Regions from separate parts of the Arthrobacter sp. PL16 genome, predicted to be linked through region 2. Evidence: riboswitches for the same ligand, from Rfam matches in the RefSeq annotation. Region 2 holds a riboswitch; each other region holds the start of a gene.
The links. Region 2 has a riboswitch for S-adenosylmethionine ahead of RCH21_RS16895 (methylenetetrahydrofolate reductase). Riboswitches for the same ligand answer to the same signal wherever they lie in the genome.
Positions count from the first base shown of each region.

Region 1: another riboswitch for S-adenosylmethionine. It lies ahead of RCH21_RS13230 (LLM class flavin-dependent oxidoreductase); the one in region 2 lies ahead of RCH21_RS16895 (methylenetetrahydrofolate reductase).
Region 3: another riboswitch for S-adenosylmethionine. It lies ahead of RCH21_RS10075 (AmiS/UreI family transporter); the one in region 2 lies ahead of RCH21_RS16895 (methylenetetrahydrofolate reductase).

Region 1 is NZ_JAXCIC010000006.1:158,728-162,585, forward strand. Features, by position in the region: gene RCH21_RS13225 (methionine ABC transporter ATP-binding protein) at 1-571, opposite strand, end outside; gene RCH21_RS13230 (LLM class flavin-dependent oxidoreductase) at 609-1,997, opposite strand; SAM riboswitch class IV at 2,032-2,145, opposite strand; gene RCH21_RS13235 (SDR family NAD(P)-dependent oxidoreductase) at 2,219-2,977, opposite strand; gene RCH21_RS13240 (STAS/SEC14 domain-containing protein) at 3,105-3,476, shown strand; gene RCH21_RS13245 (GNAT family N-acetyltransferase) at 3,563-3,856, shown strand.
Region 2 is NZ_JAXCIC010000015.1:226-4,083, forward strand. Features, by position in the region: gene RCH21_RS16885 (hypothetical protein) at 152-295, shown strand; gene RCH21_RS16890 (SAM-dependent methyltransferase) at 358-1,245, shown strand; SAM riboswitch class I at 1,553-1,665, shown strand; gene RCH21_RS16895 (methylenetetrahydrofolate reductase) at 1,769-2,683, shown strand; gene metE (5-methyltetrahydropteroyltriglutamate--homocysteine S-methyltransferase) at 2,730-3,858, shown strand, end outside.
Region 3 is NZ_JAXCIC010000004.1:131,432-135,289, forward strand. Features, by position in the region: gene pdxS (pyridoxal 5'-phosphate synthase lyase subunit PdxS) at 1-619, opposite strand, end outside; gene RCH21_RS10070 (spore photoproduct lyase family protein) at 743-1,852, opposite strand; SAM riboswitch class IV at 2,018-2,130, shown strand; gene RCH21_RS10075 (AmiS/UreI family transporter) at 2,167-2,778, shown strand; gene RCH21_RS10080 (acyl-CoA dehydrogenase family protein) at 2,836-3,858, shown strand, end outside.

The DNA of each region.
Region 1 (3,858 bases), on a different contig from region 2:
CGAGGTCGTCCCGCAACTGCCGGATGAGGCCGACGACGGACCGTGTGGTGTCCGGATCGAGTCCGGACGTCGCCTCGTCCGCCAGCAGGATGGAGGGCCGCAGTGCCAGCGCCCGTGCTATGCCGACGCGCTGCGCCTGCCCGCCGGAGAGCTGGAACGGATAATGCCCTGCCTTGTCCGCCAGGCCCACGCGGTCCAGCAGTTCGGCCACCCGCGCCCTGGCTTCGTTCGGCGTGACCCCCAGGTATTCGAGGGGCAATGCGATGTTCTCGGCGGCGGTCCGGCGGCTCAGGAGGCTCGAGGACTGGAAGACGGTGCCGATGCGCCGCCGCGCCTCGCGGAGCCGTTTCTCCGGCAGGCCCGAGAGCTCCTCGCCGTTCACGACGACGGACCCGGACGTGGGCCGTTCGAGCAGGTTGATGCACTGGGCGAGGGTGCTCTTGCCCGCGCCGCTCGGGCCGACGACCGCGGCAATGCGGCCCGTCGGTACCTCGAAGTCGAGGCGGTCGAGCACGGTGACGGCGGTGTCTCCGCGGCCGTACGTCTTGGTGAGTTGTCTCAGGGTGATCATGGGGTTCCTTGCACGTATCAGGGGTGACAGGGGCGCGTCAGGGGCGGACGGTCTGGAGGCGGTAGCGCGCGCCGCGGTGCTCCTCGGGCAGGCGGTCGCCCTTGCCGAAGAGCTTCTGGCGCAGCGTCCCCTCGGCGTACTCCGTGGGATAGGCTCCGCGCTTCTGCAGCTCCGGGATGACGTGGGTGATGACATCCTCGAAGGAGCCGGGTGTGATGGCGTACGCCAGGTTGAACCCGTCCACGTCGGTTTCCTCGACCCAGGACTGCAGCTCGTCGGCCACCTGCGCGCCGGAGCCCACGATCCGCGGCCCCAGGCCGCCGATGCCCGCCCACTCCGCGATGTCACGCACGGTCCAGGGGGCGCCGTCGTCGTTGACCTTCTGGAAGTTGGCGACGGCCGACTGGATGGCGTTGGACTTCACGTTGCCGATGGGCTCGTCGGGGTCGTAGGCGCTCAGGTCGATGCCGAGCCACCCGGAGAGCAGCACGAGGGCGCCCTCGTAGCTGACGTACTGCTGGTAGTCGGCGTGCTTTGCCTGCGCCTTCTCCTCGGTCTCGTCGGTGATGACGGTCAGCATCGTGTAGATGCGGACGGAGTACCGGTCGCGGCCCTCGGCCTCGACGGCGTCGCGGATCTTCGTGACGGCGTCCTTCAGGATGGGCTTGGTGGGCGCGCCGACGAAGACCGCTTCGGCGTTGCCCGCGGCGAAGGCGATGCCCCGCGGCGAGGCTCCCGCCTGGTAGATGACGGGCGTCCGCTGGGGTGAGGGTTCGCTGAGGTGGATGCCGGGAACGGTGAAGAAGGTGCCCTGGTGGTTGATGTCGTGCACCTTGGCGGGGTCGGTGAAGATTCCGGTCTCGCGGTCGCGGACGACGGCGTCGTCCTCCCAGGAACCCTCGAGCAGCTTGTAGAGCACCTCGAGGTACTCGTCCGCGTGGTTGTAGCGCTCGTCGTGTTCCAGCTGGTCCTCGTTACCCATGTTCCGCGCTGCGGAGGGGAGGTACCCGGTGACGACGTTCCAGCCGACCCTGCCGTTGGTCAGGTGGTCGAGCGTGGAGAGGCGGCGGGCAAAGGGGTAGGGGTGTTCGTAGGCGGTGCCGGCGGTGACGCCGAAGCCGAGGTGCTCGGTGACCAGGGCCATCGCGGAGACCAGCAGGAAGGGATCGTTGACCGGCGTCTGGGTGCCCTGCCGCAGGGTCGCCTCGTTGGATCCGCCGTAGACGTCGTAGGTGCCGAGGACGTCGGCGATGAAGATGCCGTCGAACAGGCCCTTCTCGAGCGTCCGGGCGAGGTCGGCCCAGTAGCGCAGGTCCTTGTAACGCCAGGACTGGTCCTCCGGGTGGCGCCAGAGGCCGGGCGACTGGTGGCCTACGCAGTTCATGTCGAACGCGTTGAAGCGGATGTGGCGGGGTGCAGCGGGCATGGGGATCCTCATGTCAGGGCACTGCCGTAGGGAAGCGCCATACTTGTCCGCACGGTGCATGCCGGACCGAATCCTCACCTGGGGCACCCCGCTACAGCGAGAGGGTTGCCGTCCAACAAACCAGGGTTTTGCGTTGGAACTCTTGATTCTGGTGACGAGCCTAGGTCGGCGGTGACAGCGGCGTCCAGAGCCGATCGTCACGCGGCGTCATGAATGACCGGCTACCGGAGGTAGGACGCCCCGTTGACGTCGATCACGGTGCCGCTTACCCAGAGCGGCGCCTCGGTGGCCAGCCAGGCCACGGATTCGGCTACGTCCCCGGGCGTCGCCACCCGCCCGAAGGGGCTCTGCGCCCGCACCGCATCCCCGCCCGGGCCGTCGAGCACGCTCCTGCCCATGTCGGTCTCCACGAAACCCGGAGCCACCGCGGCCGTGAGGATGCCGTGGGGCGCGAGGGCGACGGCGAGCGACTGCGTCATCGCGTGGAGGCCGGCTTTGCTCGCACCGTACGCCGGCGTTATCGGCTCGCCTCGGTAGGCACCGCGCGATCCGACGCTGATCAGGCGTCCACCCGACGGACCCGAGGGACGCTCGAGGAGGTGGCGCGCCACCAGCCAGGACAGGTTTGCAGGGCCCAGCAGGTTGACGTCGATGGTCCGGCGCCAGGCCTGCTGCCAGTCGCCGAAGGAGGTGGTGTCGATGGGATGAGCCTCGAAGATCCCTGCGTTGTTGACGAGGACGTCGACGCCGCCGAGGCCTGCGACGGCGTCGTCGACAATCTGCCGGCACGCGTCGGGATCACCTGCATCGCCCACCACGACCACGTGGCCCGAGCCGGGCAATCCGCTCCGGACAGCCTCCGCTGCCGCCACGTCCCGCCCCGCGTGCACCGCGACCCGATGTCCACGGGAGGCCACTTCGTGGGCGATCGACGCGCCGATGCCTCGACTCGCCCCGGTCACCAGGATGTTCGATGTCATGGATCAGACGCTACAACGTGCACGGGCCGGACGCCCGAGGCGTGCAGCCATGGACACCCGGCCCGAACCCGCTGTGAGCCTTGCTACGCTGAAAGGCCATGCCCGAAAACTCCGCCGAAGGAGCCCGATGGACCCGTTCGACGCCCGTATCGACAGCGGGATGCTGATTCTGCGCTGGCGGCGTGGGGTCGAGATCACCCACTCACGCGCTGTGGCTGCAGCCCGGGCGCTCGCGGAATTCCACGGTCCAACAGCCCTGCCGCTCCTTGTCCACATGCACGGAATCAGCGGCGTGACACCCGAGGCGCGCATAGGGATGATGGGCTACCGCGGCTTCTCGCGGGTCGCGCTGGTCGGCGAGGACGTCATCGACGAGGTGATGTCCGGCTTCTCGCACCGCTCCCCCACGACCACGCGCTACTTCACCTCGGAGCCCGACGCCGTGGCGTGGCTCATGGACAGCAGCGCAGCCCCGGTGCAGGCACCCGGGCTCGACTGACCTGCTCCTGGTTCGACCAGGGCAACACCTGCGCAACCCCGCCGGCGTCGTTGACCGCCCTGTGCGGCGAATGCCAGAGTGACTGCATGAGCACCGATCATCCCGGAGTCGAGGTCAGCACCGACGAGGCGAAGAGCCGTTACGTCGCCACGCTCGACGGCGATCCCGTCGGCTTCGCCGCATACGAGCGGTCCGGCGACACGATCGTCTTCACGCACACCGTCGTCGACGAGGAACTCGAGGGCCAGGGCGTCGGAAGCACGCTCATCCGGCACGCCCTCGACGACTCCCGTCTCCGGCGCCTCACCGTCGTGCCGGAGTGCGAATTCGTGGTGGCGTTCATCGAGGACCACCCCGAGTACCGGGACCTAATCGCTTAGGC
Region 2 (3,858 bases):
ACGGAGGGCAAGCAACCAGGCGGTTAGCGGTTCCCTGGTTCCAGTTCGCGGGGAGTGGCTTCATCTCAGCGCGTGCTGACCCGCCGTCCGGAGGTATCTGATGGGTTGGATCGCCGGCGCCGCCGTTCCTCGATGCAACACATTGCGAGAGATGGAGCGTCCAACCGCTCTCGCCGCAAGCGCCGATGCGCTCAAGAGGGCCGAGATCCTAGTGAACAGTGAAGGGCCGCCATCGGTGGCGGGCGCGTTGCTCGATTCCTCCATGGTGGGGCCCAGTTCCAGCGTGGCGAACTGAAAGCTAAGGAGTTCTGAGTCGAGACCTTCCGATGGGGTGAACCGGCGTCGTACTGTGATCACGTGATCGTCCCCAGAATTTCCCAGCACGCCGTGGCGGTCGCGGATCACTACGACGAGCTCGATCCGGTTTATCGTCGGGTGTGGGGCGAGCATGTCCATCACGGGCTATGGGGGACGGGTCGCGAGACACCCGCCGAAGCTGTCGAGGCTTTGGTCGACACTGTCGGTGATCGATTGGGCCTGATGCCCGGCGAGGCGTGCGTCGACATCGGCTGCGGCTATGGCTCCACCGCAAGGCAGCTCGCGATCACACGCAGGGTTCGCGTTACCGGCTTGACACTGTCCGCCGAGCAGACCATCTTCGCCGCCGCGCATCCCGTAGCCGATGTGGTCATCCATCTCCGCGATTGGCTCGTCAACGGGCTGACCGATGCCTCAGCCGATGCCGCCTGGGCCATCGAATCGAGCGAGCACATGGTCGACAAGCCCAGGTTCTTCGCCGAGGCGCATCGCGTGCTGTCGCCCAGCGGCCGGTTCGTGGTCTGCGCGTGGCTCGCCGAGACAGATGCCGGCGGTTGGAAGGTTCGGCACCTGCTCGAGCCGATCTGCCGCGAAGGGCGCCTGCCCTCGATGGGTACGCGCGAGGATTATGAGGCCATGGCGATAGCAGCGGGCTTTGCGATCGCCGGCTACGAGGATGTCAGCAGCCGCGTCGCGCGGACATGGACGATCTGCGCCCGCCGACTCGTGAAGGCGTTGCTCGTCGATCGCCACACCCGTCGCCTCGCCCTTGGCGGACGCAATCGCATGTTCCTACTGAGCATTCCCCGCCTGATCCTGGCCTACCGCACGGGGGCCATGCGCTATGGGATATTCACCCTGTCGAAGGCTGGGGAGAACGGGGAACCACGCGGCCCCGGCACATCAGCGCATGAGGAGCCGGCCTGATTGCCCGCACCACTGCGGTCACTGACGTGCAATCCGGTTCGTCACTCGCGCACGGTCCGGTATAGGCGGTTCGCCTCGGTCAGCGCGCCGAGTGCACCAGTGCTTGCGGCGACGCCGTCGTCGTCACGCAGTCTGTTCCAGACTTGCCATGACGCTGCCGTCCGGCCGCTCCGCCACGGAGTCAAATGTGACGAATGTGACGCGGAATGTGGCCCAGGTTAAGGAGTACGCGTCAGAAAACGTCATGCAACGCCATCTCGCCGCAGCTTTGCGCCGGGGACGTGCGCGCTGCTTAGAGTAGTCCTACAAACCATCAAGAGCGGCCGAGAGATCTGGCTTGTTGACGCCGCAGCAACCATTCGACTGTCCTCCCACCAGGGAGAGCAGCGGAAGCGGTGCTCCTGCCAGAACCGATGGAGACACATCAGTGAACAAAGCTGAAGTCCCAGCGTGCTTGCAGCCAGGCATCGCTGGTTCTCAATCCGTTCGCTGATTCCCTCCCTCGGCCGTATCGAGGAGTGGAATGACATCGAACGAGTGGGCAGCGACACCGCCATCCTTGTCCTACGAGCTGTACCCGCCGGCCACCCCAAAGGCAGCCGAGGCCGTACTTCGTACAATCGACGAGCTTTCGGCTACGAACCCCGACTACGTGTCGGTGACTTTCAGCGGCACGCCCGAGCGTCGTCGGGCATCGATCGACCTGATCGAGCACCTCGTCCGCAACACCAGGCTACGTCCGCTCGCTCACCTGACCTGCGTGGGTGAAACACGCGAGAGTCTGGAGCTGCTGGTGCGGCAGTTCCTCGGACTGGGAGTGAGGGGGTTGCTGGCGCTCCGAGGGGACCTGCCACAGGATGCGGACGTAGCCCGCGGCGATCTGCCATTCGCCCGCTTCCTGGTGGAGCTGATCCGGGACATCGAGGGCCGGCACACCGCCACCTTGGCGGGCGGCAGGCTAGCAGTGGGTGTAGCCGCTTACCCGAATCGGCACCCCGAATCGCCGTCGTTCCTGCACGATATCGAGGTGTTGGTCTCCAAGCAGCGTGCCGGCGCAGACTTCGCCATCACACAGGTCTATTTCGATCCCACGCACTATGCCCGGCTGGTTACAGCGGCCAGTGCCGCCGGCGTCACGATGCCGATCATTCCTGGCGTGATGCCCATGGCCAACGTCGGTCGGCTGGAACGTCTTGCCGTTATGACCGGGGTGCGTCCGGACAAAGCACTACTGCACCGGTTGGAAACGGCGTCGGACGGCGTCGAACGTCGGCGGATCGGTGTGCAGGCGGCGGCCGTGCTGGCACAGGCAGCCTTCGATGGAGGAGCCCCCGGCTTGCACCTCTATACCTTCAATGACCACCGCGCGTCCGTCGAGGTCATCGAGCAGCTCGACCTGCCGGCTATCCGCACACTCGCCGACGTCGTCCCGGCTTGAGCCGGCCTAGAGACCAGACCTCACCTTACGTACGAAGGAGAACTTCATGAGCACCGAATGTACTTTCCCCGCCGCGACAATTCTTGGCTACCCGCGCATCGGACCGAACCGAGAGCTCAAGAGGGCGGTCGAATCGTACTGGGCAGGCGGAATCGATGAGGCGGGTCTGCAGCGCGTTGCTGACGAACTGCAGGACCGCACGGTCGCGCGTCTGGTCGAGTTGGGCCTGAGCGCTGCGGACTCCTCCATCCCGGCCGACTTCGCGCTCTACGATCAGGTGCTGGATGCTACTGCTGCGCTGGGAGCCCTGCCGGCCCGTTTCGCTGACCTGGCCGGCGATGACGGTTCCGTTGGCACTGCTGAATATTTCACGCTGGCGCGCGGGGACGGCGACCGCGCACCGCTGGAGCTGACCAAGTGGTTCGATTCGAACTACCACTATCTTGTGCCCGAGATCGGCACGGCGACGACATTCTCGGCTGGGGCGCATCGGCTGACAGCGACCGTCCGGCGGCAGCGGGAGCGCGGCGTGGTGTTGCGTCCGGTGCTGGTGGGGCCCATCACGTATCTGCTGCTCGCCAAGGCAGAAGAGGGTTCGCCCGAAGGGTTCGACCCGCTGTCCCGTATCTACGACGCAGTCGTGGCGTACGCGGGTATTCTCGCGTCACTGGCGGAGGCAGGGGCCGAGTGGGTGCAGCTGGATGAGCCGGGCTTGGTCGGCGATCGCGGCGGTGCGTTGGCAGCCCCGGGCGGGCTGGTCGAGCGGGTGTATCGGCAGCTGGCAGGGACCGCAGAACGCCCGGCACTACTGGTCACCACCGGCTACGGCACCGCCGGCAACCCGGCAAAGCCAGGTGAGGCGCTCGCTGTGCTCGCGACTGCCGGTGTCGAGGCTGTACATGCGGATCTCGTCAAGGGGGCCAAGCCTTCCGCCGAGGCGCTGCAGGCGTTGGGCACGACACGTCTGGTTGCCGGCGTGGTCGATGGCAGGAATGTTTGGCGGAACAATTTGCAGGCCTCGCTGGAGGTGTTGGAGCACCTGCAGGGTGTGACAGGCACCGTGGTCACGGCGGCGACGTCCACCTCGCTGCTGCATGTACCGCATGATGTGCAGGCCGAGACGGCCCTGCCGGAGCACCTGCCGGCCTGGCTCTCCTTCGCGGACCAGAAGGTGC
Region 3 (3,858 bases), on a different contig from region 2:
TCACGAGTTGATAGGGAGCCTGGAGCTCCTTGGCCGCGACGTACAGCTCATCCTCGGCCATCGAGGACAGCCTGTTGATCTCCGAGCGGATCTTGCGCATGTGCATCGTGGCGTTGGAGACGTCACCGGTACCAGCCTCGCCCTTCGAGCGGATCATCGCAGCGCCCTCGTTGATACGCCGAAGCGCCTCACCGAGGTTGGTGGCTCCGCAGACGAAGGGAATGGTGAACTTCCACTTGTCGATGTGATTGGTGAAGTCGGCGGGCGTGAGGACCTCGGACTCATCGATGTAGTCGACGCCGAGGGACTGAAGGACCTGTGCCTCCACAAAGTGACCGATACGGGCCTTGGCCATGACGGGGATGGACACGGCGTCGATGATGCTGTCGATCATGTCGGGATCGCTCATGCGGGAGACCCCGCCCTGGGCACGGATGTCCGCGGGAACCCGTTCGAGCGCCATGACGGCTACCGCACCGGCGTCCTCGGCGATGCGTGCCTGATCGGCTGTGACGACATCCATGATGACGCCGCCCTTGAGCATTTCAGCCATACCGCGCTTGACCCGGTTGCCGCCGGTCTGCGCTGTGGTTGCCGAATTGTCTTCAACGGTGGACACAACTTGCCCCTAAAGGTAGATAAAAGCTGACCCTTCATGATACGCCGCTCGCGACCCCTCCCCCGCTCGCCAGCGTCCTCCGGTGACACGCACGCCGCCGTGGCGCGGACGAATGCGGATGGATCAGGTCCAGTAGAGGAGCCGGGCAGCGGGTAGGCGCCGCTCCAGTTCCTCCGTGAACCACTGCCGCATCTCCGTCATGGTCTGCTTCGGGTACACGTACTTGACCCCGCCGAACTTCGAACGCTTCTGGCTCCACAGATCCTCGTCCATGTCGAGCTTCGTCCTGGGATACCAGCTCAGCAACACCTCCTTGCTCGCCGGGGTGAAGCGGTGCGTGATAATCTCCGCCGTCAGGTCGAGGTCGTCGATACCGGCGACTGCCTCGGAGATGTCATCCAGCAATGCGCCGTACTGCTCGCGCCAATCCGGTACGGGCATGATGGGCGCGATCGTCAGGCCCACACGGTAGCCGGCTGTAGCCACAGCACGGAGGGCGGCGAGCCGGGCCGGCATACGCGCCGTTCCGCCCTCGAACCGGTTAGCTACCTCGGCAGCATTGACCGAGAAACGGACCCGCGTCCTGCGCCCATGGTCGAGCGTCACCAGCTCTCCGACGTCGTCGAACTTGGTGGTGAACCGCAGTTGGACGTCGCTGCCGAACTCGCCCGAGCCGACGCGGGAGATCGCGGCAGCAAGCGAGCCGGTCACGCTCTCGATGCCGAGTGGATCGGTGTAGCAGGACATCTCGAAGGTCGTGCCCTCGTCACCCCGATCGATGGTTCCGCGGGTGACGGAACCCCTGCCGGCGTGGGTGCGGATCCCGCCCAGCACCTCGTCGAGATTGGCGTAGGCCCGGGTGACCGGAGGCCCCTGCAGGGATCCGGCGAGGTAACAGTACTGGCAGTGGGCGGGGCAGCCCTTGGCGAGGTCGATCCGCCAGTCCGCGCTCGGTGGGATCGGCTGCGGCTTGAGGGCGCTCGGAGGTGCGACGACGACGGCCAGCGTGTTCTTGGCGGATGCGTAGGTTTCGCGCTCGGTGGCGCCACGGAGTCCCGTCAGCGCGTTGCCGGGCAGGATCCGGATGTCGTCGACGCCGGCGATTTCGCAGCGCCTGATGATCTCGGCTGTGTGCGGTAGGTCGGCTGCGGCCCGCGTGATCATCACGTGTCTGGGCACCCACAGACGGGTAGGAGAGAGGGTGGTCAGGTCCATTTCCTGGGCTGTTGTCATTACCTCGTATAACAAGTCGGACGTCTCGGATGTTCCGCCGGATCACGGTCCGTGCGGTCATCCGCACGGTCGTCCGCACGGTTCAGGTCACGCGAGGTCATAGTGCGTTACCGCGCGTCTCAATGCCGTTCCTTCCACCTCTGTCGGCCTAGTCTCGGGAGCACAGATCAAGAGTTCCGACGCAAAGCCCTGGCTCGTCGGACGGCAACCCCCTCCGTGGTGGGGTGCCCCAGGTGAAGATCCGGCACTGCGTGAAGCGCGCGGGGCAAGCACGGCGCGTACCCGAGGGTCCGCGTCCCGTCGATGGGACGTCCATGTCATACATCTGCCTCCTGCTTTCCGGAGCAGCTCTTCTGATCAACGGTCTCGGCCTGCTGGGCCGTGTGGCACCGCGCGATTCGGGATTCTTCAACCTGGTGATCGGTGTACTCCAACTGGTCATCGCCCTGCTGATCGCATCGACGGGAGGCCCGGAAGCCGCTGGTTCGGCCAGCGGAATCGTCCTGTTCGGTCTCACCTACCTCTATGTAGGGCTCAGCTCGGTCGCCGGCCTCGGTTCCGCCGGCGTCGGCTGGTTCTGTGCCTTCGTCGCCGTTCTCGCAGTCGTGTTCGCCGGAACGGAGGCCGACGGCGACCCCATCAATTCCGTGCTGTGGCTCGGTTGGGCGGTGCTCTGGAGCCTCTTCTTCCTGCTGCTCGCCCGCGGCGCCACGCGCCTCACACGAATCACCGCCTGGAGCGCGATCCTCGTCGGCACGTCCAGCACCGTGATTCCCGCCGTCCTCGGCCTCAACGGAGCATGGCCGTCGGGCGGTACCTCTGTCATCGCTGCTGCCGCAGCCCTAGGTGTCCTGTTCGTCGTGGCCGCGACCATCAGCGCACGCCCCGTGCGTGTCCTTACACCCCCGGTACCCGTCTCAGCCTGACGCTCCTCTGCTTCCTCTCTCCCTTCCCGTTCGATCTCCACCAGCGAAAGGTCCGACATGCCGACCCTGACCCACACCCCTCCGACCACGGACGCGGATTACGAACTCCTGGCCGCCCGCTTCCGGCCCCTCTTCGCCGAGATCGCCGAGGGTGCGTCACGCCGCGAGCTCGACCATGAGCTGCCCCGGAAGGAGATCCGATCGCTCATCACTGCCGGGTTCGGAGCGTTGCGGGTGCCTGTCGCAGACGGCGGCCTCGGCGCCTCCCTGCCACAGCTCTTCCGCCTCCTCACCGAGCTGGCAGCTGCCGATTCGAACATCCCGCAAGCGCTGCGCGCGCACTTCGCCTTCGTCGAGGACCGCCTTGTCTCGACCGGCCCTCAGCGCGCAGTCTGGCTCAAGCGCTTCGTCGATGGCGAAACCGTCGGCAATTCGTGGACGGAGGTCGGCGGCGTCACGATCGGCGACGTCATCACCAAGGTGAGCCCCGACCCCGACAGGCACGACGGCGGCTTCCTCATCAGCGGCACCAAGTACTACTCGACCGGCAGCATCTTCGCGGACTGGATCGACACCTTCGCCCAGCGCACCGACAACGACGTCAAGGTGATCGCGGTGGTGAGCGCCCACCAGCCCGGGGTCACGCACGCCGACGACTGGAACGGTTTCGGCCAGCAGACAACCGGCTCCGGTACCTCGACCTTCGAGCGGGCGCGGGTCGACGCCGGGAACGTCATCGACTTCGACACCAGGTTCAAGTACCAGACGGCCTTCTACCAGGCGGTGCTGCTCGCCGTCCTGGCCGGCACCATCACTGCAGCCGAACGCGACGTCGCACACGAGGTGCGCAACCGGACCCGGATCTTCAGCCACGGCAATGCTTCGTCGTTCGCGGCCGACCCGCAGATCCTGCAGGTGATCGGCGAGGTCTCCGCAGCCGCTTACGCCGCGGACGCCACAGTCGAACGGGCCGCCCGCGCCCTGCAGCACGCCTATGAGAGTGCCTTCCTCGACGACGAGGCCGAGGACGAGCGGCGGAACGACGTCGCCGAACTCGAGACCGCGAAGGCGCAGGTGATC